One region of the Bacillus sp. m3-13 genome, then DNA from elsewhere that is predicted to be linked to it. Evidence: predicted binding sites of a transcription regulator. Region 1 holds the regulator's gene; each other region holds the start of a gene.
What was found. Region 1 encodes Rex, which represses fermentation and respiration genes when NADH is low (regulators of the CRP and FNR family bind a similar motif). Its sites were predicted from a motif close to TTGTGAAATATTTCACAA; they were not measured.

Region 2: the regulator Rex is predicted to act here: its motif matches at 3,822-3,839, upstream of cydD (thiol reductant ABC exporter subunit CydD).
Region 3: the regulator Rex is predicted to act here: its motif matches at 2,132-2,149, upstream of M313_RS0120370 (cytochrome ubiquinol oxidase subunit I).

Annotation. Positions count from the first base shown of each region.
Region 1 is NZ_ACPC01000007.1:62,806-70,185, reverse strand. Features, by position in the region: gene M313_RS0101575 (hypothetical protein) at 1-312, shown strand, start outside; gene M313_RS0101570 (hypothetical protein) at 355-537, opposite strand; gene M313_RS0101565 (ABC-F family ATP-binding cassette domain-containing protein) at 555-2,495, opposite strand; gene M313_RS0101560 (redox-sensing transcriptional repressor Rex) at 2,839-3,477, shown strand; gene M313_RS0101555 (twin-arginine translocase TatA/TatE family subunit) at 3,518-3,700, shown strand; gene tatC (twin-arginine translocase subunit TatC) at 3,718-4,476, shown strand; gene M313_RS0101540 (YdiK family protein) at 5,153-5,359, opposite strand; gene M313_RS0101535 (CPBP family intramembrane glutamic endopeptidase) at 5,402-6,148, opposite strand; gene groES (co-chaperone GroES) at 6,446-6,733, shown strand; gene groL (chaperonin GroEL) at 6,968-7,380, shown strand, end outside.
Region 2 is NZ_ACPC01000019.1:65,119-72,498, forward strand. Features, by position in the region: gene M313_RS0110780 (bifunctional homocysteine S-methyltransferase/methylenetetrahydrofolate reductase) at 1-1,061, opposite strand, end outside; gene metC (cystathionine beta-lyase) at 1,045-2,247, opposite strand; partial or broken gene M313_RS23365 (methionine biosynthesis PLP-dependent protein) at 2,244-3,361, opposite strand; SAM riboswitch class I at 3,489-3,609, opposite strand; gene cydD (thiol reductant ABC exporter subunit CydD) at 3,891-5,624, shown strand; gene cydC (thiol reductant ABC exporter subunit CydC) at 5,621-7,345, shown strand.
Region 3 is NZ_ACPC01000048.1:131,375-138,754, reverse strand. Features, by position in the region: gene M313_RS26065 (site-2 protease family protein) at 1-483, opposite strand, end outside; gene M313_RS0120375 (tetratricopeptide repeat protein) at 642-1,862, opposite strand; gene M313_RS0120370 (cytochrome ubiquinol oxidase subunit I) at 2,226-3,557, shown strand; gene M313_RS0120365 (cytochrome d ubiquinol oxidase subunit II) at 3,570-4,583, shown strand; gene cydS (cytochrome bd oxidase small subunit CydS family protein) at 4,597-4,698, shown strand; gene M313_RS0120355 (tripartite tricarboxylate transporter permease) at 4,816-6,279, opposite strand; gene M313_RS0120350 (tripartite tricarboxylate transporter TctB family protein) at 6,292-6,753, opposite strand; gene M313_RS0120345 (tripartite tricarboxylate transporter substrate binding protein) at 6,822-7,380, opposite strand, start outside.

The DNA of each region.
Region 1 (7,380 bases):
TTAGCAAACACGTGGTATAACCAACTGTTTGTAGATCTGGTCATCTGTTTTCTTCTATTATCACTAGGCTTTTTACTTGGAACCATCTTTTACCGCCTTGGTTTAATTGGGGGATTTGGAACATTGGCGCTGCTTGCAATTGCTTTTCTCCTTCCCACTACAAGGGACTTCTTATTGGATGCTTTGGTAGATATGGACGGGTGGAAGATGGGACTTAACTTCTTTATGCTGGTGGCTATAGCGCTATTTTCTTTCTTGCCGAATTGGGGAATGCTGAGGAAGGCTTCTACTTTGTCCAGTGCGACGAGATAGGGAATATAACAAAACCGCACAGTCCACTCTGTGCGGTTTTTGCTAGTTACGCTGTTTTTTCTTTTGGAAAAATAAATAGTAAATCCCAAGACCCAACCCTGCAAGGTTGATAGCCAGCATGACGAAATAATACGCCTCGATCGGGCCGGTAAAGATGTAGTAAAAGTATCTGATGGTGTTAATAATAATGACCATTAATAAAACAATCGAGAAAAATCTATTCATCCATATCCCCCTACTATTTAAACAAGCTCTTCCCATTCTTCCATCAACGCAAGCAGCTTTTCCTGAAACGCTTCATTCGCTGTGTTCAGCTCCAGCACTTTTTCATGGTCCTGGTAGACTTCAGGCAAGCAAAGCTCGCTTTCGTTATGCTCGATTTTCTGCTCAAGCTCTTCCATCTCTTTTTCGATTTCTTCGACGCGGCGTTTGCGCTGGCGTTCGAGGCGCTTTGCTTCTTTCTCCTGTTCATAACTCATTTTCTCAGGGGCCTCAGTTGAAGCAGATGAAGTCACTTTAGAACCTTTAGTAGTCGCAGTCTCTGCTTCCAATCGCTCCAGTTCCAACGCCTCTTCTTTTTTCTCCACATAATAGTCGTAGTCGCCAAGGTACTCTGTTGCGCCAACTGTGCTCAGCTCATATACCTTCGTCGCCAACCGGTTGATAAAATAACGGTCATGGGACACGAAGAGAATCGTGCCTGGATAATCAATCAAGGCATTCTCTAAAATTTCTTTGCTGTCCAAGTCCAAGTGGTTGGTAGGCTCATCGAGAATCAGCACATTTGAGCGCTCCATCATCAGCTTGGAAAGGGCAAGCCGCGCCTTTTCGCCACCACTCAATGTGGATACGGGCTTTAACACGTCATCCCCGGAAAATAGGAAGTTTCCTAGAACGGTCCGGATCTCTTTCTCCATCTTCTGAGGATATTCATCCCAAAGCTCCGCTAGAACGGTTTTGTTGGAAGTAAGATCTGCCTGCTGCTGATCGTAATAGCTGATCGACACATTGGCGCCAAAAGAAAAGGTGCCTTCAAGCGGCTTTAATTTTCCGACAAGCGTCTTTAATAAGGTAGACTTTCCAATTCCGTTTGGCCCGACAAGTGCAACACTGTCGCCGCGGCTCATGGAAAAGTCCACTTGACGGAAGACAGGGTTCGTATCGTAGGAGACGGCTAGATCTCTTGCTTTTAGCACATCGTTCCCGCTTTGGCGGTCGATATCAAACATAATGGAGGCAGATTTTTCGTCGCCTTTAGGACGGTCCATCACGTCCATCTTCTCAAGCTGCCTGCGACGGCTTTGGGCCCGCTTGGTGGTAGAAGCGCGGGCAAGGTTCTTTGCTACAAAATCTTGCAGCTTGGCAATCTCGCCTTGCTGCTTTTCAAACATCTTCATTTCGCGCTCATACTGCTCGGCCTTCTGATCCAGATACTTACTGTAGTTTCCGATGAACTTCGCGGATTGCTTACGAGAAATCTCGTAAACAATGTTAACGACCTTGTCCAAGAAATAGCGGTCATGGGAAACAATCAACAGGGCACCCGGGTAGCCTTGGAGGTAGTTCTCCAGCCAGGAAAGGGTGTCGATGTCCAAGTGGTTGGTCGGCTCATCGAGAATGAGGAGATCCGGCTTGGTCAAAAGCAGTTTCGCTAGAGCCAAACGTGTCCGTTGTCCGCCACTTAATGTTTCAATCGGTGTTTCGTAATCATATTCGGAAAAGCGCAATCCGTGCAGAACGGAGCGGATATCTGCTTCATATTGAAAGCCGCCTTTTTGCTTGAAGGCTTCTTGCACTTCGTCATATTCTTTGAGAATGCGAGCGTACGCTACTTCATCTTCAAAATAAGCGGGATCTCCCATTTTCGCTTCCAATGTGCGCATTTGTGTTTCCAGTTCGCGGAGTCCGGCGAATACGGTCAGCATCTCGTCCCAGATCGAGCGCTCAGTCTGCAAGCCAGTGTCCTGCGCAAGATAGCCGATCGACACGCCTTTAGGTTTAATCAGGTCTCCTGAATCAAAGGATAGCTGATTGGCTATGATTTTTAATAGAGTGGATTTCCCTGCCCCGTTGCGTCCCACAAGGGCAATTCTATCTTTGGATTGTACTTCTAGTTTTATATTCGATAAAATAAGGTCAGCGCCAAAGTATTTGGTCAACTGATTAACTTGTAAAATAATCATCATCTTCACCTCGAGTAATTCTAGGTTAAGTGTATCTTTCTTTGGGGTTTACATCAAGATTTTGGGTATCTGGTTTTGAGGGAGGGGCTCGATTTGGTAGAATCGCCCGTAAATCGAGATTATCGCCTGTATTTTTTTATTTTCGCCCGATTAGTGGCAATTATCGCCCGTAAATCTGTAAAATCGCCCGATTCCACTCGGAAATCGCCCGTAAATCCAAATTATCGCCCGATTGCGGACAAGGTCCCAAAGGCAGGAAAATTAGTAAAGACATAGAAATGTAATCGTTTTCGTTCCGTGGTAAAATAGAGGAGCAAACAGGTTCGACAAATGGGGGAGTACAATGAATAACGAACAAATAAAAATTCCACAGGCAACGGCAAAGCGCCTTCCGTTATATTATCGTTTCATCCAGAACTTGCATTCGTCTGGCAAGCAGCGCGTGTCATCTGCGGAGCTTAGTGAAGCGGTAAAGGTGGACAGCGCCACGATCCGCCGGGACTTCAGTTACTTTGGTGCGTTGGGGAAAAAGGGATATGGATATAATGTTCAATATTTGTTAACTTTTTTCAGGAAAACGCTCGACCAAGACGAATTGACATATGTTACTCTAATAGGTGTAGGTAATTTAGGAACCGCCTTCCTACATTATAATTTTATGAAAAACAATAATACGAAAATAGTGATGGCCTTTGATGTGGACGAGTCCAAAATCGGCTCGGAAATCGGAGGAGTCCCTGTTTATCATTTAGACGATATTGAAAAACAAATGCCCGAGAATGTAACGGTAGCCATCTTGACGGTTCCGGCTCCGGTAGCACAGCCAATAGCGGATAGACTTGTAGAAAAGGGCGTAAAGGGCATACTGAACTTTACACCGGCACGTATCAATGTTCCGGAAGAGATACGCATCCATCATATTGATTTGGCGGTGGAACTGCAGTCATTGGTATATTTTCTTAAGCACTATCCAAGCGAGTAAAAAAGATGTAGAATAAGAATATTTCGAGGAGGTGTCAAATATGGGTTCATTAGGAATGGGAAGCCTCTTACTTATTGTATTTGTAGCACTACTTATTTTCGGTCCAAGCAAGTTGCCTCAACTTGGAAAAGCAGCAGGTAATACATTGCGCGAATTCAAAAACGCAACTAAAGGATTGGCCGATGACGACGATTCTAAAGAGAAAAAAGAAGAAACGAAGTAATGTAAGGATGAACATATATGCTAGATAGAGAAATGTCGGTGTATGACCATATAGGCGAGCTCCGAAAAAGAATTATCATCACAGCATCCTTCTTTTTCGTTTCGGCAATCGGCGGCTTCTTCTTGGCCGAACCGATCATTGTCTATTTACAGCAAACAGATGAAGCGAAAGAGCTGACGATGAACGCCTTTCGTATGACAGACCCCATCAAGATCTTTATGCAATTCGCCTTTCTAATTGCATTTATCATAACGTTTCCCGTCACGCTCTATCAGCTTTGGGCCTTCATCAGCCCAGGCTTGTTAGAAAAAGAACGGAGAGTAACGTTAAGCTATATACCTATTTCCATTTTCCTGTTTTTAAGCGGACTAGCTTTCTCTTACTTCATTTTATTCCCGTTTGTCGTGGATTTCATGGGTAGACTTGCAGACCGGTTGGAAATAAACCAGGTAATCGGAATCAACGAATACTTTCAATTCTTGTTTCAACTAACCCTACCGTTTGGGTTACTGTTTCAAATGCCGGTAATTGTGATGTTCTTAACAAGGCTGGGCCTCATTACCCCAAGCTTCTTGGTGGAAATTCGTAAGTTCGCTTACTTTGGCCTGCTTGTGGTCGGTGGAATGATTACGCCGCCAGAACTGATCTCGCATTTGATGGTAACCGTCCCGCTGTTTTTGCTATATGAAATCAGCATTGTGATTTCTCGTGTTTCTTATCGAAAAGCGCAAAAAGCGGCAGCGTTGATGGAGCAGGAAGAGAAGATGAATAATTAGATTTGAGCAAGCTCGTCCCCTTTTTTGAGAAGGGGGCGGGCTTGTTTTTGGTTTAGGCGGTGGACCGGTTCAAGTCGCTCATAGGGACAGATGACGGGCCCAATCTTGCCAAATGTCCGAAGATTTTCGAAAGTTGACCGAAGTTTCCACGATTTTGACCAAAGATTTGGGAAAGTTGACCGAAGTTTCTCCGAATTTGACCGAACCAAATTTTGAAGTGTCCAAAGCTCGTTAAAAATTGACCGAACAACAACCTCAAATGTCCGAACCCCCTACAAAAAAACAAGAAAATTGTCCGAACACCTGAACGAATTGACCGAACCATCCCAGAGGCCCCTCAAAACGAGCAAATTCCCTCTGTTTTTGTTCAAAATAGGTAACATTCCATAAGCATCTGCGACCCAACCCACAAAAGCACAAACCCTAATTACCCAAAACCACTTTTAGTAAAAACCAACCCAAAACATCCCCCAGTAAGAGCGAACCCCAAGTTGATTGCAGTGGAAGGCGCGCAGACGCCCGCGGGAGGAAGGGACAGGTGAGACCCCACAGGCTGCAAGCCGAGGAGGCTCACGGACCGCCCGCAGGCAAGCGAAGCGCCTGAAACGGAAATCAACTGAATTATAGACTCTCCAAATTAAAAAGACCCGCACCTACAACAGGTACGAGCCTTCTCTCACTTTTTCTTCTGTTGTATCTCTTTAATCTTCTTATGCAGCAGATAGGACCGAATGGCGACGCCGAAGTCAAAGGTGGCAATGAGCATCAGCAGGATGGTGTGCCAGTGCCAGATGGTATCCTTCACAGAAACAATCGCCAGGTACAAGAACAAGCTGCCCATGATCGCATAGAAGAAAACCATTCGTAATGGTGTTATTTTCATGTGCAAATCCTCCAGGTAAGTTCAGCTCTAGCGGAGAGCTGTTTAAAAGAACGAAATGAAATTCGGTACGTTCTGTTGCATTTCTTCCATTTGACGCATCATTTCTTCGATATCATCGCGGAACACATATTGTACGATGACAACGAACGAGTTCATGGCAACGTGGGCGATGATCGGAACGATAATGCGGTTAGTTTTTACATATAGGAAAGCGAAAATGCCTCCCATGACAAAGTATATGAGCAGATGCTTGAAATCTTGATGGACCACGGCAAAAAGTAACGAACTCACCGTCAGCGCAATGGCGAAGTTAAACTTCTTATAGATGGAACCGAAAATGATCTTCCGGAAAATAATCTCCTCTAATATCGGTCCAGCGACGGCAACGGCAAAAATCATGACAGGGAATGCGGAGACAAACCCCATGATTTGCTGGGTGTTCTCAGATCCCGGCTGAATGCCGAAAAGCTGCATTTGAATCTGTGCTGCCACAGCCTGCCCAATCAGTGCAAGCGGAAAGCCGACAACCGACCATAGTACTGTTTTTGGGATGGAAGCTGTTTCGCCTCGGAAGTCCCCTTTGGTCCATTCGTTGCGGAGTATCCAGGCAACAATGGCCAATCCAACCGTAAAACTGATAAAGGCCCAAACGCCGATTAGATATGGCTCTCTGGTGGCGCGCTCCATGCCTTCCCCGACGCCAAGCCAGATCAACAGCGGGTAACCAAGCAATACGGACAGCTGCATCAGGACATATGTAATAATGACGTACCAATAATTTTTTGTCATAATAAGCTCCTCTTAAGCATTATTCACTTTTCGTATTGTACCATATAATCTATATGTCCTTATAACGATAAGGTTTCCCTGAATGGGCAGATTTTACGAAAACAATCTTGATTCGACACGTTTAAACAGGAAAGCACATGAGGATAATGAAAAGGGTTGCAAGTCGAAAATTTTTTAGATAAAGATACTTGCAAAACAGAAGCAGATTCATTATTATAATAATTGTGTTAGCACTCAAGTGTTAAGAGTGCTAATAAAATATAAACCATTACATATGAAACCAAGGAGGTTGTTTTCATGTTAAAGCCATTAGGCGATCGCATTGTAATTGAACTTGTTCAATCAGAGGAAAAAACGGCAAGTGGTATCGTATTACCGGACTCTGCGAAAGAAAAACCTCAAGAAGGTAAAGTAGTAGCAGTAGGAACTGGCCGCGTACTAGAAAGCGGAGAGCGTGTAGCACTTGAAGTAGCAGAAGGCGACAGCGTAATCTTCTCTAAATACGCAGGAACTGAAGTGAAATTCGAAGGAAGAGAACTTCTTATCCTTAAAGAAACAGACGTACTTGCAGTAGTAAGCAAATAATCTAACCATCAAAGCGGATAGCTAACCGAACTAGCCCCGCATCTAATAAAATTTTAAACTGGTTGATTGTAGCGGAGGGTGTGAGACTCCGGCGGGAGATAGCGGTAGCTTGAGACCCCGCAGGCAAAGCCGAGGAGGCTCAAGCACACGCCCCGCGGAAAGCGAACACCTGCAGCGCAAATCAACCGAGCAGTATCTAAAATTCATTTAAATTCCTAAGGAGGTCTATCTATCATGGCAAAAGAGATTAAGTTCAGTGAAGAAGCCCGTCGCTCCATGCTTCGCGGTGTAGACAAACTAGCTGATGCAGTGAAAGTAACATTAGGACCAAAAGGACGTAACGTAGTACTTGAAAAGAAATTCGGTTCTCCACTAATCACAAATGATGGTGTAACAATCGCAAAAGAAATCGAATTAGAAGATGCATTTGAAAACATGGGTGCGAAACTTGTAGCTGAAGTTGCAAGCAAAACAAACGACGTTGCCGGTGACGGTACAACAACTGCAACAGTTCTTGCGCAAGCAATGATCCGCGAAGGATTAAAGAACGTTACAGCTGGTGCGAACCCAATGGGTATTCGTAAAGGAATCGAAAAAGCGGTTGCTGTTGCAATCGAAGAATTAAAAACAATCTCTAAACCAATCGA
Region 2 (7,380 bases), on a different contig from region 1:
TCAATGCCCGCGTCCTTTAAAGCTTTCGCGCCGGCCATGAATTTATCTGTATTCAGTTTACGCGGTGGATCGAGTTCCACGATGATGGATTGTTGTTTTTTTGCCTTTTCAAAGAGTGGTGTCGGAACGTCCTTCTTTTTGGAAGAAGGAAGGATAATCGTTCGTTCCTTTCGCTTCACCTGCTTTTCTTTTAGAGGAGCCACGCCTTCAAGCGCATCGGAAAAGGCCTTGATATGAGCCGGCGTGGTACCGCAACAGCCTCCTATTAATCTTACGCCTTGGTCCCGAAACGCTAATGCCGTTTCTTTAAAATAATCCGCATCGCTGTCATACTCAAGCTTTCCATCTACATAAGAGGGAAGACTCGCATTCGGATAAGCCGAAAGATAAGCAGTCTTTGGAATCGATACCTCTTCCAGGGTGGAAATCATATGATAGGGACCTAAACGGCAGTTGAGCCCCACAATATCAGCACCAAGAGATTCTAAGCGGTTTAAGGCGTCTGTGATGTGCACGCGGTTCTGCAAATAACCAACCTCTTGGAGTGACACTTGCGCAATGATCGGCAAATCCGTTTCTTTTCTAGCAATCTGCAGGACTGTCTCTAATTCCTCCAGGTCATAAAACGTTTCTAGTAAAATACCGTCGACCCCTTCAAGTAGCAGACAGTAGAGCTGCTCGCGGAAGGTACGTTTGATTTCTTCAAGCGGGATGGCTTCGGGCTTGATCGCGCGAATCCCGCCGATTGTACCGACCACATGCGCATCAGGGTGATCCGCCACGGCCCTTTTCGCTAGCCTGACCGCCGCACTGTTTATCTCCTTCACTTGATCCTGCAGTCCATAGCGCTCGAGCTTGTGGTAGTTGGCCGCATACGTGTTGGTCTGGATAAGATTGGCGCCGGCGTTCAGATAAGCTTTATGAATATTATAGATTTGGTTTGGTTGCGATAAATTTAATTCCTCAAAGCAACAATCAGAACCGTAGGAATAGAGGAGGGTCCCCATCGCGCCGTCTGCAATTAGTATTTTGTCTTGTTGTAAACTATCTAAGATTCCCATGATATACCCTCCGTTGTTCTTGGTTACCGCTTGCTACTGTAATGGTTTGTTGAAATGCCTGTTCGAAGTCTTCTATTAAATCATCTGCGCTTTCAAGTCCTACCGACAGGCGGAGTAAGGAGTTTGTGATGCCGCGTTTTAATCGTTCTGCTTCCGGCATTGCCGCATGGGACATTTTCGCCGGGAAGGAAAGGATGGATTCTACTGCCCCTAAGCTCACTGCAAAAACCGGGATCTCGACCTTACCGACAAACTTCCTTAAATCCTCCTCGCTGTGCAATTCAAAAGAAAGGACAGCTCCAGGTCCCTGCGCCTGTCTGTGTTGAAGGGTGAAGCCAGGATGTGTCGTCAATCCTGGAAAATAAACCTTTTTAACGGCAGGATGTTTTTCTAAATAACTGGCTATTTTATAAGCGGACTTTTGGGACTGCTCCAGCCTTACATGTAACGTTTTGAGCCCTCTTAGGACGAGCCATGCATCTTGGACACCAAGCACCGCGCCGAAGGAATTTTGCAAAAAGGCTAAACGGTCGGCAAGCACAGGATCCTTTGCCACCGCAAGCCCTGCCACGACATCACTGTGTCCGGACAGGAACTTCGTTGCGCTGTGCAGAACAAGGTCGGCACCAAGCTCCAGCGGCTTTTGCAAGGAAGGCGTCAAGAAGGTGTTGTCGACGAAAGTCCAAGATCCGATTGATTTGGCGAGAGTAGCCACAGCCGTGATGTCCGTTACTTTTAACAATGGATTGGATGGTGTTTCTACATAAAGCAATTTAGTGTTGGCCTGGATGGCTGCTTTCACTTTTTCCAAATCTGTCATATCTACAAACGTATGCTCCACACCGTAACGGGTAAGTACCTCAGAAACCATCCGGTAAGTGCCGCCGTATACGTCTTCTGAAATCAATACGTGATCACCTTGTGAAAGAAGAAGGAAAGCAGTCGAGATCGCAGCCATTCCAGATGAAAAAGCAAAGCCTCGCGTTCCTTCTTCTAAGTGGGCAATTGTTTCTTCGAGTGCTTCCCGGGTCGGATTGGCAGAGCGTCCATAGTCATATTTGCCAAAGGAATCGATATCAGGCTGATGAAAAGTGGATGCGTGTTGTATGGGCACGCTCACCGCACCATTGCTTTTATCAAACTTATGGCGGTTGTGTAACAACTTCGTTTGAAAAGAATGGCTCATGATAGGACCTCCTTTTGGATGGAAGCAGCTTTCAGCGCCGCCTCTAAATCTTGAATCAAGTCTTCTGCGTCTTCAATGCCGACCGAAAAGCGTAACAATCTGTTGCATACACCGGTCTCTATGCGGATTTTTTCGGGAATGTCCGCATGCGTTTGCGTGGCAGGATAGGTGATGAAGCTTTCCACGCCGCCAAGGCTTTCGGCAAACGTAATAAGGTTCAAGTTTTGAAGTAGCGGATTGACCCATGCCTCGTCTTGGATGCGGAAGGAGAGCATGCCGCCTCTTCCCGGATAAAGTACATCTGTGATGGAATCATGCTGAGCTAAGTATGTCGCAATTCGCTGCGCATTCTTTTCATGCCGTTCCATGCGAAGGGACAAGGTTTTCATGCCGCGGATCAACAGCCAGGAGTCGAATGGGCTGAGAACCGCACCTGCTGCATTATGGTGAAGCGAAAGGGATTCACAAAGCTCCACGCCTTTTGCGACAATCAGTCCTGCCAGCACATCATTATGCCCGCCAAGATACTTGGTCGCACTGTGAATGACGATGTCCGCACCTAATTTTATGGGATTTAATAGAACAGGAGTGTAGAACGTATTATCACAGATCAGTAGAAGTCCGTGCGCTTTCGCGAGCTCCGAGACTGCTTCTAAGTCTGTTTCTACCATCAGGGGGTTAGTTGGAGTCTCCACAAAGATAGCCTGCGTTTGGGAAGTAATAGCTTTTTCGATTTCTGAAAGGTCGGTTGTGTCCACATAGCTACAACACAGTCCCCTATTTTTTATAGCCTTCTTCAAAAAGGCGGTACGTGCCGCCGTACAAGTCCTTACAGACGATAAGGTGATCTCCGGACTTGAAAAGGGATAGGATGGTCAATATCGCCGCCATGCCGGAGCTGCAGGCAAACCCTTGGTCGCCGCTCTCAAGGTCTGCAATTGCTTTTTCCAACACATGGCGTGTGGGATTGCCGGTTCTTGTATAGTCGTATCCTGTTGACTGCCCAATACCTTCGTGTCGATAGGCAGTGGAAAAATAAAACAGGCGGATTGACCGTTCCAGTGGCAGTTTCTGAGCGATTTCCGATTTGTGCAAGCTTTTGTTTCCGTTTTATACATGAATGGGCCTCCTATATGGTAAGTGACAATCGTTTCTTCCAGAGGGCAGGGGCTTTAATGCTTTATCGGAATAAAAAGAAAAAGCCTTCTATAAGAAGAAGACTTTTATCGAAAAGTTCATTCTTCTCATCTCTGCAAGCATCACAGCTTGCTGGAATTAGCACCTTTTCAACGTCCATTCTAACGGGCGCTGCTGGTTGCTGAGGTGTCTTCGGGCCATTCCCTCAACCTCTCTGGATAAGAAAGTTCACTATTTAATTATCTGAACAATTTAATTATTTTACTAATTTACAACAGGTGGGTGTGAAATGCAATGTTTTTTTCTGGATGAATTAATTTTATGCGGTGAAGGAGTGGGGTAGAAGTGAAGTAGTAGAAGAATTTTTTTGTCATAAAATGGTCAATCCCGAAAGAGGAAATTCAATGAAGCATGTTATATAATGTTAACTATAAAGTATGTGAAACTTTTCACTAACTAAACTATACAATCCGATTTTCATTAATAGAAAAGAGGGATTTAACATAATGACTGATTTAAATACGATCGCTAAATCACATAGAGGCACAAGGATGACGCTGATCTTGATTGCCATCCTGACAGGGGCAACGGTTATCGGGCAGGCGTATTTTTTCGTCACCATCGTGGATCGAGTCTTCCTAAAGGGCCACACTTTTCAAGAAATACTGCCATTCCTGGGTGGCCTCCTGGTAGTATTGGCTGCACGAGCGGGGTTGACCTATTGGAGCGGCATTACTGGAGTGAAGCTTGCTGCAAAAGTAAAGAGAGATTTCCGGATTGCGTTGCTCAAGAAATTTTCCAACAGTCCGGTTCAAGCTTCCCTTAAGGGGCAGTCCGGTCAAAAGGTGAGCGTGATGATGGATGCGGTGGATGAGATTGACCCGTATTTCAGCAGATATGTGCCACAGGTCATTCAATCGAGCATCATCCCGATCATGATCTTAATCGCGGCATTCAGCCAGCATGTGAATACAGGTTTGATTATACTAATCACGGCGCCGTTCATTCCCATTTTCATGATTGTGGTAGGCTTGAAAACAAAGAAAAAATCAGAAGAGCAGATGGATAAACTGAATGCTTTTTCCGGAACGTTTCTTGATACGTTGCAAGGGCTCACGACGTTAAAGCTTTTCGGTCGCTCAGCAAAGCAGCAAGAAACAATTGAAAACAGCAGTTTAAGCTTCCGTGATGCAACGATGGAAGTGTTGCGAATAGCATTTCTGTCTTCGTTAATGCTGGAATTCATTTCGATGCTTGCTATTGGTTTGATCGCACTTGAAGTAGGCTTGCAGCTTGTTGTTTTTAAAAATGTTACGTTCTTTACTGCTTTCTTTGTATTGGTATTGGCACCTGAGTTCTACCTGTATCTGAAGGAACTTGGAAGCGCCTTTCATACTGGACGTGGGAGCATGGGAGCCGCGAAAAAGGTGACAGATGAGCTTGCAGTAGAAGAGAATCCTATAGAATGGGGAGACGCTTCTTTTCAAAAGAAACAGGGTCCACCTGCAATACAATTGAAAAACCTCGGATTCCGGTATGGAGACCAAGGCTTTGCTATTGAAAATATAACAGTGAATATCCCGCCATTTACACAGCTTGCTTTGATCGGGCGAAGTGGTGCCGGGAAATCAACACTGCTCAATCTGATGGCAGGGTTGATTCGCCCGTCAGAAGGGGAAGTGCTGGTGGACGGAAAGCCTTTATATGAATACGAGGAAAAAGCGTGGTTTGAGCGGGTCAGCTATATTTCGCAAAATCCGTATCTTTTTTCAGGAACGATTGCCGATAACATTGCAATTGGCGGGAAGGCGGATGCAACACAAGAGGAGATAAGAAGTGCTGCAGAGAAAGCGGGTATCCTTCCGTTGATTGAATCGTTACCAGAAGGTTTCGAAACGAAAATCGGCGAAGCTGGGAGAGGTTTGTCGGGCGGTGAGAAGCAGCGGTTAGCATTGGCGCGAGCCTTCTTGAAAAAACCATCTGTCATCCTGTTTGATGAGCCAACAACAGGTCTGGATCTGCAGACAGAGCGGATTCTCCAAGCTTCGATGAAGGAGCTGGCGAAAACGTCGACGGTAATTACCGTGGCGCACAGATTGCATACGATTAAACAGGCAGACTCCATACTGCTATTAGACGCGGGTCAGTTACTTGCTCAAGGAACACATGAAGAGTTGGTCGTAGCAATACCGGCTTACCGTAAAATGGTGTCTGTCCAGCAAGGAGGGAGCGCAGGATGAGAGAATTAGCACATGTTGTAAAGCTGGTCATGTTGGAGAAAAAGGACATACTCCTTTCCATTTTGCTCGGGTTCTCAGCGGGGATTACGGCAGTGGGACTGTTTGCCTCTAGTGGATATCTCATTTCCAAAGCGGCACTGGCTCCGCCGATCTATACCTTGACCGTGATGATTGCGGTCCTGAAGCTCTTCGGTTTCGCGCGGGCATTTAGTAGATATGGAGAACGTTTGTATTCGCACAGGGCAACTTTTACGATTTTAAGTAATCTACGTGTCTCTTTTTATAAAAAAATAGAGCCGCTTGCGCCGCAAATTTTCCAAAAATACAGAAGCGGTGATTTGCTTGCACGAATTGTGGGGGATGTAGAAAGCTTGCAAAACTTCTTTCTACGTGTGTTCTACCCGCCGGTTGTGCTGGTGCTCGTCTTTTTAAGTACGATATTTTTCATTTCCTTTTTCTCTATTTATCTGGCATTGGTAATGTTCGTCGGATTAATTTTGACAGGGTTTGTGGTGCCAGCGTACTTTGCGCTCGGGCAACGCCGATTGCAAAGTCGTGTCAGAGAAGAGAGAGGGGCGCTATCGACAGAGGTGACGGAACTGTTTTATGGGTTCCGCGACTTGAAGATCTATCAGCAACTCGATGTAAAAGAGAAGTTGCTTGCTGATGCTGCCGGTTCTTATGTAGCGGAGCAAGAGCGAGAAGGAAAACAGGCGATGTTCAATCAATCGATGAACACGTTTATTACGTTGCTTGTGTCATGGGCCTTGCTTGCGCTGGGGGCATACCTGACCGTGGAAGGCCAGTTTGAAGGATTGTTCCTGGCAATGCTAGTGATGATTTCCTTGACGGTGTTTGAAAATGCTGCGCCGATGGCTGTTTTCCCGAATCATTATGAGGAGAGCAGACGGGCTGCGGTAAGATTGGATGATGTGGTGGAAAGAGAACCGGTTGGAGGTGCAGCGACTGTTGGTGCTGCTGTAGAACTACCTGAACAACAGGCATTTTCTTTCGAAATGAAGGATGTCCGCTTCCGCTATCCTGGAGAATCTCGTTTGACGCTGGATGGGGTGAATATCAGTTTGCCTTCTGGATCGAAGACGGCGATTGTTGGGCCTAGTGGTTCTGGGAAATCGACGCTGTTGCAATTGTTGCTGAAAATTTATGAAACTGAGGATGGGAATGTCTCGTTGGATGGATGGGATTATGCCTCTGTTGATCAGGAAGACTTGTGGGGCGTGGCAAACGTCGTCCTGCAGGAAAATCACTTTTTCTACGGTACGATACGGGAGAATCTTGCGCTTGCCAAAGATGGATTGAAAGATGAAGAGATGTTAGAGGCATTAGGCGCGGTGAAGCTTGACGGGTTTTCCTTAGATGATGAGGTGCTCGAAAAGGGAGAGAACCTTTCCGGCGGGGAGAAGCAGCGCCTTGCTATCGCGCGTGCGTTGTTGAAGAGAGAACGTTTGTGGCTGCTTGATGAGCCGACTTCCTCCGTGGACGCTGTTACAGAAGCGGCAATTTTTGAGAAGCTTTTTGAGGTGGCGGCAGAGGATACATTGGTGCTGGTGAGTCACCGCTTGACGGGTCTCGAGAAGATGGATCAGATTGTTGTCATGGAGAATGGTCGTGTCGTGGAGGCAGGGACATTCGACGAGTTGATGGGGATGCAAGGGTATTTTTATGAGATGAAAGAGATTGAGAAGAGTGTGTTTATGTAGGTTAGGGGTTTTAGCTTTGGCTAGGCCGTCTGGGG
Region 3 (7,380 bases), on a different contig from region 1:
ATTCTTACTGAACTTTTTATTCGTTAATATATTTAAGGCGGCCATCCCATCACTTGGGCAGCCATTTAGGTGATTAATTGGAAATAAAGAAAAGAACAAAAAATAAAATGAGAAATAAGTAAACTGATAGAAGAAAATACTTGGCTCCAATACTTCGTTTAATATTAATGTATTTAAGAGGAATATGGATAAAATATTAAAAATTGATCCTCCTAAATAAACTAAAATCTTATCGAGTTTAGAAGCTTTTTTGCTTATGGAAATATACTCGCACCAACCATCATAAAAATATAACTTCCTGATTCGTATTGAGCCAAATTTGAAAAGGACATTGCCGGTTCCAATATGGACAATAACTTTACCGCCGAATAGCTTAGCAAAGAAATAATGCCCCAATTCATGAATGATCGTAACGATAGGTAACACAAGAAAAAAAGAGAGAAAAAATTTCCACAAATCATTTATACCGAACAATGTAAACACTACCTTTCTCATAATAAAAGAATTAAATAATGCTTACATACCCTAAATTTGATTTTCAAACTTGAGTAGAGAAAAGAAAATAAAATTAAATCAAAATACCTAGTCAATACGGAAGAATCCCACACCAAAATTTTTAAGTGCGGGATTTTTGCCTTCTCTTAATAGGAGGTTTTTGATTTTATATTTTGTAAACAGCTGTCGAAAAACTCACTTGCTAACTTGTATTGTTTGTTTTCATAATAGTATTTAGCCAACATTTCCGTATACTTAATGGAATATCGTTCATTCCCAGCATTTCTAAAATATGGTATTACCCGTTGTAAAATATACGGCTCTAATTCTGTATCTTTATTTAATAAATAGATATGTGCGGTAAAGTGAAGAATATATTCTGTTAAATCAATTCTTTGGGCCAATCTTAACCCTTGTTCCGCCCATTCCTTTGAAAATTCTGTTTGGTGTAAAAAATAATATTCTTCAACAAGTCCTAGGATGGAAAAAACACTTCTTTCTTCTTCTCTTTTTCGTTTTAATGACTCTAAATAATAATAGATCGCTTCCTCCGATTGTTTCAAATAGGACTTAATGCAACCAAGATTGTGAAGTGCCATCGATTCCAGATAAGAATCTCCAATGCTTTCCCCAATATTTTTTGCAGAAAGATAATGTTTTTCAGCAAAGTCCTGGCGTTTGGAATGATTATAGTTGATACCTAAAATAATATGACATTCAGCTGAACGTTTATTGTTATAGAGACTTTGGTAGAGGGAAAGAGCCTTTTCGGCATAAAAGATAGATTCAAACGTGTCACAAGTTTTGATTTTCGTCAATGAGACTTGATAATACAATTCTGCTTTGTCATCTTCAGATATATAAGGTAGTTTTTCAGCCAAAGATAAGGCGTTATCAAGTGCTAAGGTGGATTGTAAAAAATTATTGGTTCGATAATAATAGATTCCTAGTGTTTTATGGTGTATGTACTCAACAGAGGGATTTATGCTAGTAGGTAAACTTCTAATTTGATTAAATATTGGCTCATATAGCTTTCTATCATTATTTAAGATAAAGTACTTAAGCTTCACCACGAGATAAAGTAAGTTTATGCTGGGATCTGATAAGACATGATCAATATTAAACTCATCATTTAAATATAGAAACTTTTCCCTTGCAGCCTTTTTATCCTGTAGAACTGTAAAATCATAAATCTTGTATAATAGTGCTTCTACTGGTGTATTACATTTTAGATTTTCATGTACTTTTATATCTTCTTCGTTTCCATTTGATAATTCAAAGGTGCCAACAATCCCTTGATCTAGATTGTAATTTAGAGAGAACGTGTCCCTAGAAAGCCTATTAATATGATTTTTTATATTCCTCATCGAATACACCCTTTGTGTGAATTATAAGAATATTTTACCACCTTCTTCTACATATTTATACAACATTCCGGCAAATTTTACTTTTTTTCTACTATTTTTCTGTTATTGACAGGAGCAAGCTATTGTTTGTTAACCTCGCATTCTCTACATTGTTTGTCACAAATTAGCCGAATCTTTGCCATAAAGATGTCATATTCAAGCGCTTTCCCCCTGTTTTGCTTCTTGGTTAAAGGGAATATACTAGAAAGAGAGTTTGCTTAGAGTTTATATTGTGAAGTATTGAGCAATCTATTGTATAATAAAAAATGAACCTAGAAGATTGTAATTTTTGTTTGAAAAAGGAGTGGAGTATGGATGTTTGGGATGTTTGAATATGATCCTGTTCTTTTAAGTCGAATTCTTACTGGAATTACACTGGCTGTGCACGTCATTTTCGCCACGGTCGGTGTGGGAGTTCCCCTTATGATAGCTTTGGCAGAATGGATGGGAATAAAGAGAAATGATGAACATTATCGCCTGCTTGCGAGAAGATGGGCACGCGGATTTGTCATAACCGTTGCGATCGGGGTAGTGACAGGTACCGCTATCGGTTTACAATTGAGCTTACTTTGGCCGAACTTTATGCAGATGGCCGGCCATGTTATCAGTCTTCCATTGTTCATGGAAACCTTTGCGTTTTTCTTTGAAGCTATCTTCCTTGGCATCTACTTATATACTTGGGACCGATTTAAAAAGAAAATCTATCACTTTTTCATTTTGATTCCTGTAGCGCTCGGTGCAATGGCTTCAGGCTTCTTTATCACAACAGTGAACGGTTTTATGAATGCACCAAGAGGATTTGACCTTGAAAACGGCGTATTGACCAATATCCGTCCTTTAGAAGCAATGTTTAATCCCGCAACCCCTACAAAGGTTGCTCACGTCTTATCCTCGGCATATTTGACAACAGCATTTGTTTTAGCTGCTATAGCAGCCTTTGCAATACTTAGAGGAAAAGACCATGTTTATCATAAAAAAGCCTTGCACCTTACAATGACAGCAGCTGTAATCTTTGCAATATCTACTGCTATCATAGGTGATTTTTCTGGGAAGTATCTAGCAAAATATCAACCTGAAAAACTTGCCGCAGCAGAATGGCATTTTGAGACTTCAACGGAAGCTCCTTTAATATTGGGTGGAGTCCTTCAAGAAAATAATGAAGTGAAATATGCCCTGGAGATTCCATATGCCTTAAGTATCTTGGCTCATGGGACACCTGATGCAGAAGTAATTGGGTTAGAAGAGTTCCCAGAAGAGGAGCTCCCTCCTTTAATCGTCCATTACTTCTTTGATTTGATGGTGGGGATCGGTATGTTCCTAGCGTTTATATCTATTCTGTATGTCTTGTTTGCAAAAGTACGGAAATGGAACGAATGGAACAAGCCTTTATTATGGGCGATCGTTGCAGGTGGACCGTTGTCCCTACTGGCAATCGAGATGGGTTGGTTCTTTGCTGAACTTGGAAGGCAACCTTGGCTCCTTGTAGGTTATATGACCGTAGAACAAGGTGCAACGACATCAGAGCATGTGGATCTAATGATTGTCCTTTTTGTTCTGCTTTACATCGTTCTTTGTACAACATGTGCCACAGTATTGCGGAAAATGTTTAAAAATAATCCGGTGGAGAAAGAGCTTCACGACAGGGGTATGGAGTAAGGGGGATGAAAAATGAACTATGAAGTTATTGGGATTACTGTCTTATGGACGTTTTTGTACGGTTATTTAATTGTAGCATCCATTGATTTTGGCGCTGGTTTCTTTAGTTATTATTCAACCATTACAAAGAAAAATCACCTAATCAACAAAGTGATTGTCCGTTACCTCTCTCCTGTTTGGGAGGTAACGAATGTGTTTCTCGTATTCTTCTTTATCGGAATTGTAGGCTTCTTCCCTTCTACCGCCTATTATTATGGAACAACACTTTTAGTACCGGGAAGTATCGCGATTGTTCTGTTGGCAATTCGTGGGTCTTACTATGCTTTCCATCATTATGGTGAGAAAGGAAACAACTTTTATCAAGCCTTATATGGAGCCACAGGACTATTAATCCCTGCTTCCCTATCTGTTGTACTTACTATTTCAGAGGGTGGATTCATTTATAAATATGAAGATTCCGTATGGTTGGATTATGGAGCTTTATTCACCAGTTTCTATTCATGGGCAGTGGTCATCTTGGCTTTAGTAAGTGTACTATACATCTCGGCTTACTTCCTGGCATATTACGCTAAAACAGCTCAAGACGAAAAGGCTTTTGATGTGTTAAGAAAATATGCCTTGAATTGGAGCCTGCCAACAATACTTGCCAGCGTTCTCGTATTCTTTGCTTTAAGCGATCATAACCCAGAACACTTCGATAAAATGTTGGAACTTTCCTGGATGTTCAGTCTTTCGTTCCTCTTTTTCCTTGGAGCGGTTTATCTGATGTGGAAAAAGAAACATCTTGGTGTAGCTTTTATCTTGGTGATGCTACAGTTTGCAACGGCATTCTTCGGTTACGGGGCATCTCATATGCCTTACCTTTTGTATCCATATTTGACGATCTATGATGGATTTACAAATGAGGCAATGGCTGTGGCGTTGATTACGGCATTCATTGCCGGACTTTGCCTACTGATTCCTTCACTATATCTATTAATGCGCTTGTTCTTATTCGATAACAAGTACGTGCAAGGAAAAAAATAAGGAGGGTCATTCCATGGAAAACTTCTTGATTATGTATGTTGCACCATTGATAGTGGCTGCTGGCATCTTCGTTTTATTCCTTTGGGGAGCCAAGGGGAAGGAAAAATATAAATAAATTCAAGACAGCCCTGCCGATTGTATGGCGGGGCTGTTTTTGCCTAGATTAAAATGTAAAGAAGACTGCGTTTATACATCTAAGTTATTTTCGTCACTAACCACTGTCGGTTTCTTTTTAAGTTAATGGAATGATTAGAGACAACAAAGCTATACCTATCAAAATAGCGGATATAGGACTATTTACAAAGACCAACCAGTCCCCATTTGAGATGGTTAGGGATTGACGCATGGCCTGCTCCATCATGCCGCCTAGAATGAACGCGAGGATAAATGGGGCTGCAGGAAAGGAAAATATTCTCATCAAAAACCCTGCTATTCCGAATAATAGCAATATATATAAATCAAAAGTATTGAAGCTTATCGCATAGACCCCGATAAGACTGAACATGATGACCAAGGAGATTAGCAAAGGCCTTGGAACCTTAAGCACTTTGGCTATATATGGGATAAGCGGAAGGTTCAATACCAATAAAAACACATTTCCTATATACATACTTGCAATAATTCCCCAGAACACTTCAGGATTATCCTGTACCAGTAATGGGCCTGGCTGTACACCTAGAACAAGGAAGGCACCAAGAAGGACAGCGGTTGTACCCGATCCAGGAATACCTAAACTTAGGAGGGGAACAAAGGCCCCGCCTGTCGCCGCATTGTTGGCAGCTTCAGGTGCAGCAAGACCTTTTATCGACCCCTTCCCAAACTCTTCAGGCTTTTTGGCGATTCGCTTTTCTGTGACATACGCAATAAAAGATGCGATGGTCGCCCCTGCTCCAGGTAGAACACCTAGCAAAAAGCCTAGAAACGATTGCCTCGTAACTGGTCCCTTCATTTCATGGACATCTTCTCTGGATAGCTTCAGACTGCCAATGTTTCCACTCATTCCCCCTGAGCTGTCCTTACGATTGAAGATCAATATACAAACTTCTGCCAGTGCGAATAAACCAAGAGCTATTACAAGAAAGTCAATTCCTTCGAGGAGGTTGATGTTCCCGAAAGTAAAGCGCTGTGTTCCCGTTTGAGCATCTATACCTATCGTTACGGCCATGAAACCTAACACAGCGGAAATCATAGCTTTTATTGTGGACCCATCAGACAGACTTGAAATGGCTGTCAGTCCCATCAGCATCAAAGCAAAATACTCAGTAGGACCGAACACGACAGCGACTGAAGCTAATAAAGGAGTAAAAAGCATCAACAAAATTACACTGATAGTACCTCCTGTGAAGGAAGCGATGGCAGCAATGGCCAAAGCTTTTCCAGCCTTCCCCTGTTGCGCCATGGGATATCCATCAAACGCGGTTGCAACAGTACCCGATATTCCAGGTGCATTTAATAAAATGGAGGATGAAGACCCTCCAAATACTGCCCCGTAATAGACCCCGGCCATCATGACCAATGCCAACGCCGGGTCCATACTATAGGTCACAGGAATCATGATGGCAATCGCACTGATTGGTCCTAGACCCGGCATCATCCCAATAAAGGTCCCGATAAACACCCCTAAAAATACAAATAAAATACCTTCTATACTAAAGGCGACCTGAAATCCAGAAAAGAGACCTTCCATAGAACCCATCTCTCACACCTCCTAAAATGGTAACACTCCTGGTGGTAAATGAATAAGGAGCAAGTAATTGAAAAGTAAATATAAGAGCAACGAAAAAATGATTGCCACTAAGGCACTTACTTTATATTTTTTATATCCAAGATATGATGAACAAGTAAAAACAAATGCTGCTGTCATAATGACAAAACCTATTATTTCAAGTAAAAAAATATAGATTAAAATAAATCCCGCAACCCCAAGCAGGACGTAAAGTTCCTTCTTAGGGATCGTTCTTTTTTGTTTTTCTTGTTCGGTTTCCTCTTTCTTCTGAACGAAAAGTAAAATGGACAATAATAATAGTAAGAAACCCAATCCTTTTGGTACCACATCCGCATCGACTAACGCATATGGGTAACTGGGGATCTGGTAGCTTAAAAACAGGTATGCTCCTGCAAAGAGGGTTAGTGCCAATCCAAGTTTACGATTTATCGGTCTTAGTATCATATAACTTCCCCACCTATCCATAGGGACCGCTCCCTCTTTATGGAGGGTAGCGGGTCACCTATTAATCTCTAATTTCCAAGTCCCAATTCTTCCAATAGCGCTTGCATTTCTTCATTCTCTTTTTTTAGAAATTCCTGATATTCCTCCCCTGTCATGAAAAGCTCATTCCAGCCGTATTTCTTTCTGATTTCATCCCAGGCAGCTGATTCGTTTAATTTTGAGAACTTATCTTCGTAATAAGCAACGGCCGCATCATCCATGTTGGATGGACCAAAAAATCCTCTCCAGTTTACAAAGGTTTCATCTATTCCCTGTTCCTTGGCAGTTGGAAAATCAGAAAGGACCTCCCCCTCTAGACGCTCTTCAGCTGTTATGCCTAAAACCTTGATTTTCCCTGCTTTCACCTGCTCCACTGTTTCTGCAGTCCCAGCTGAATAGACATCTACACTTCCGTTAAGCAATGCCGTCAATGTTCCACCCTCTTGTTCGGATACATACTTGACCTTCGTGATGTCCACGCCTGCTGCTTTAGCAATTTTGACAAATTGTATATGATCCATGCTCCCAGGAGAAGATACACCGATTACAGTGATACTTGCTGGATCTTCTTTCATGTCTTCAAATAAC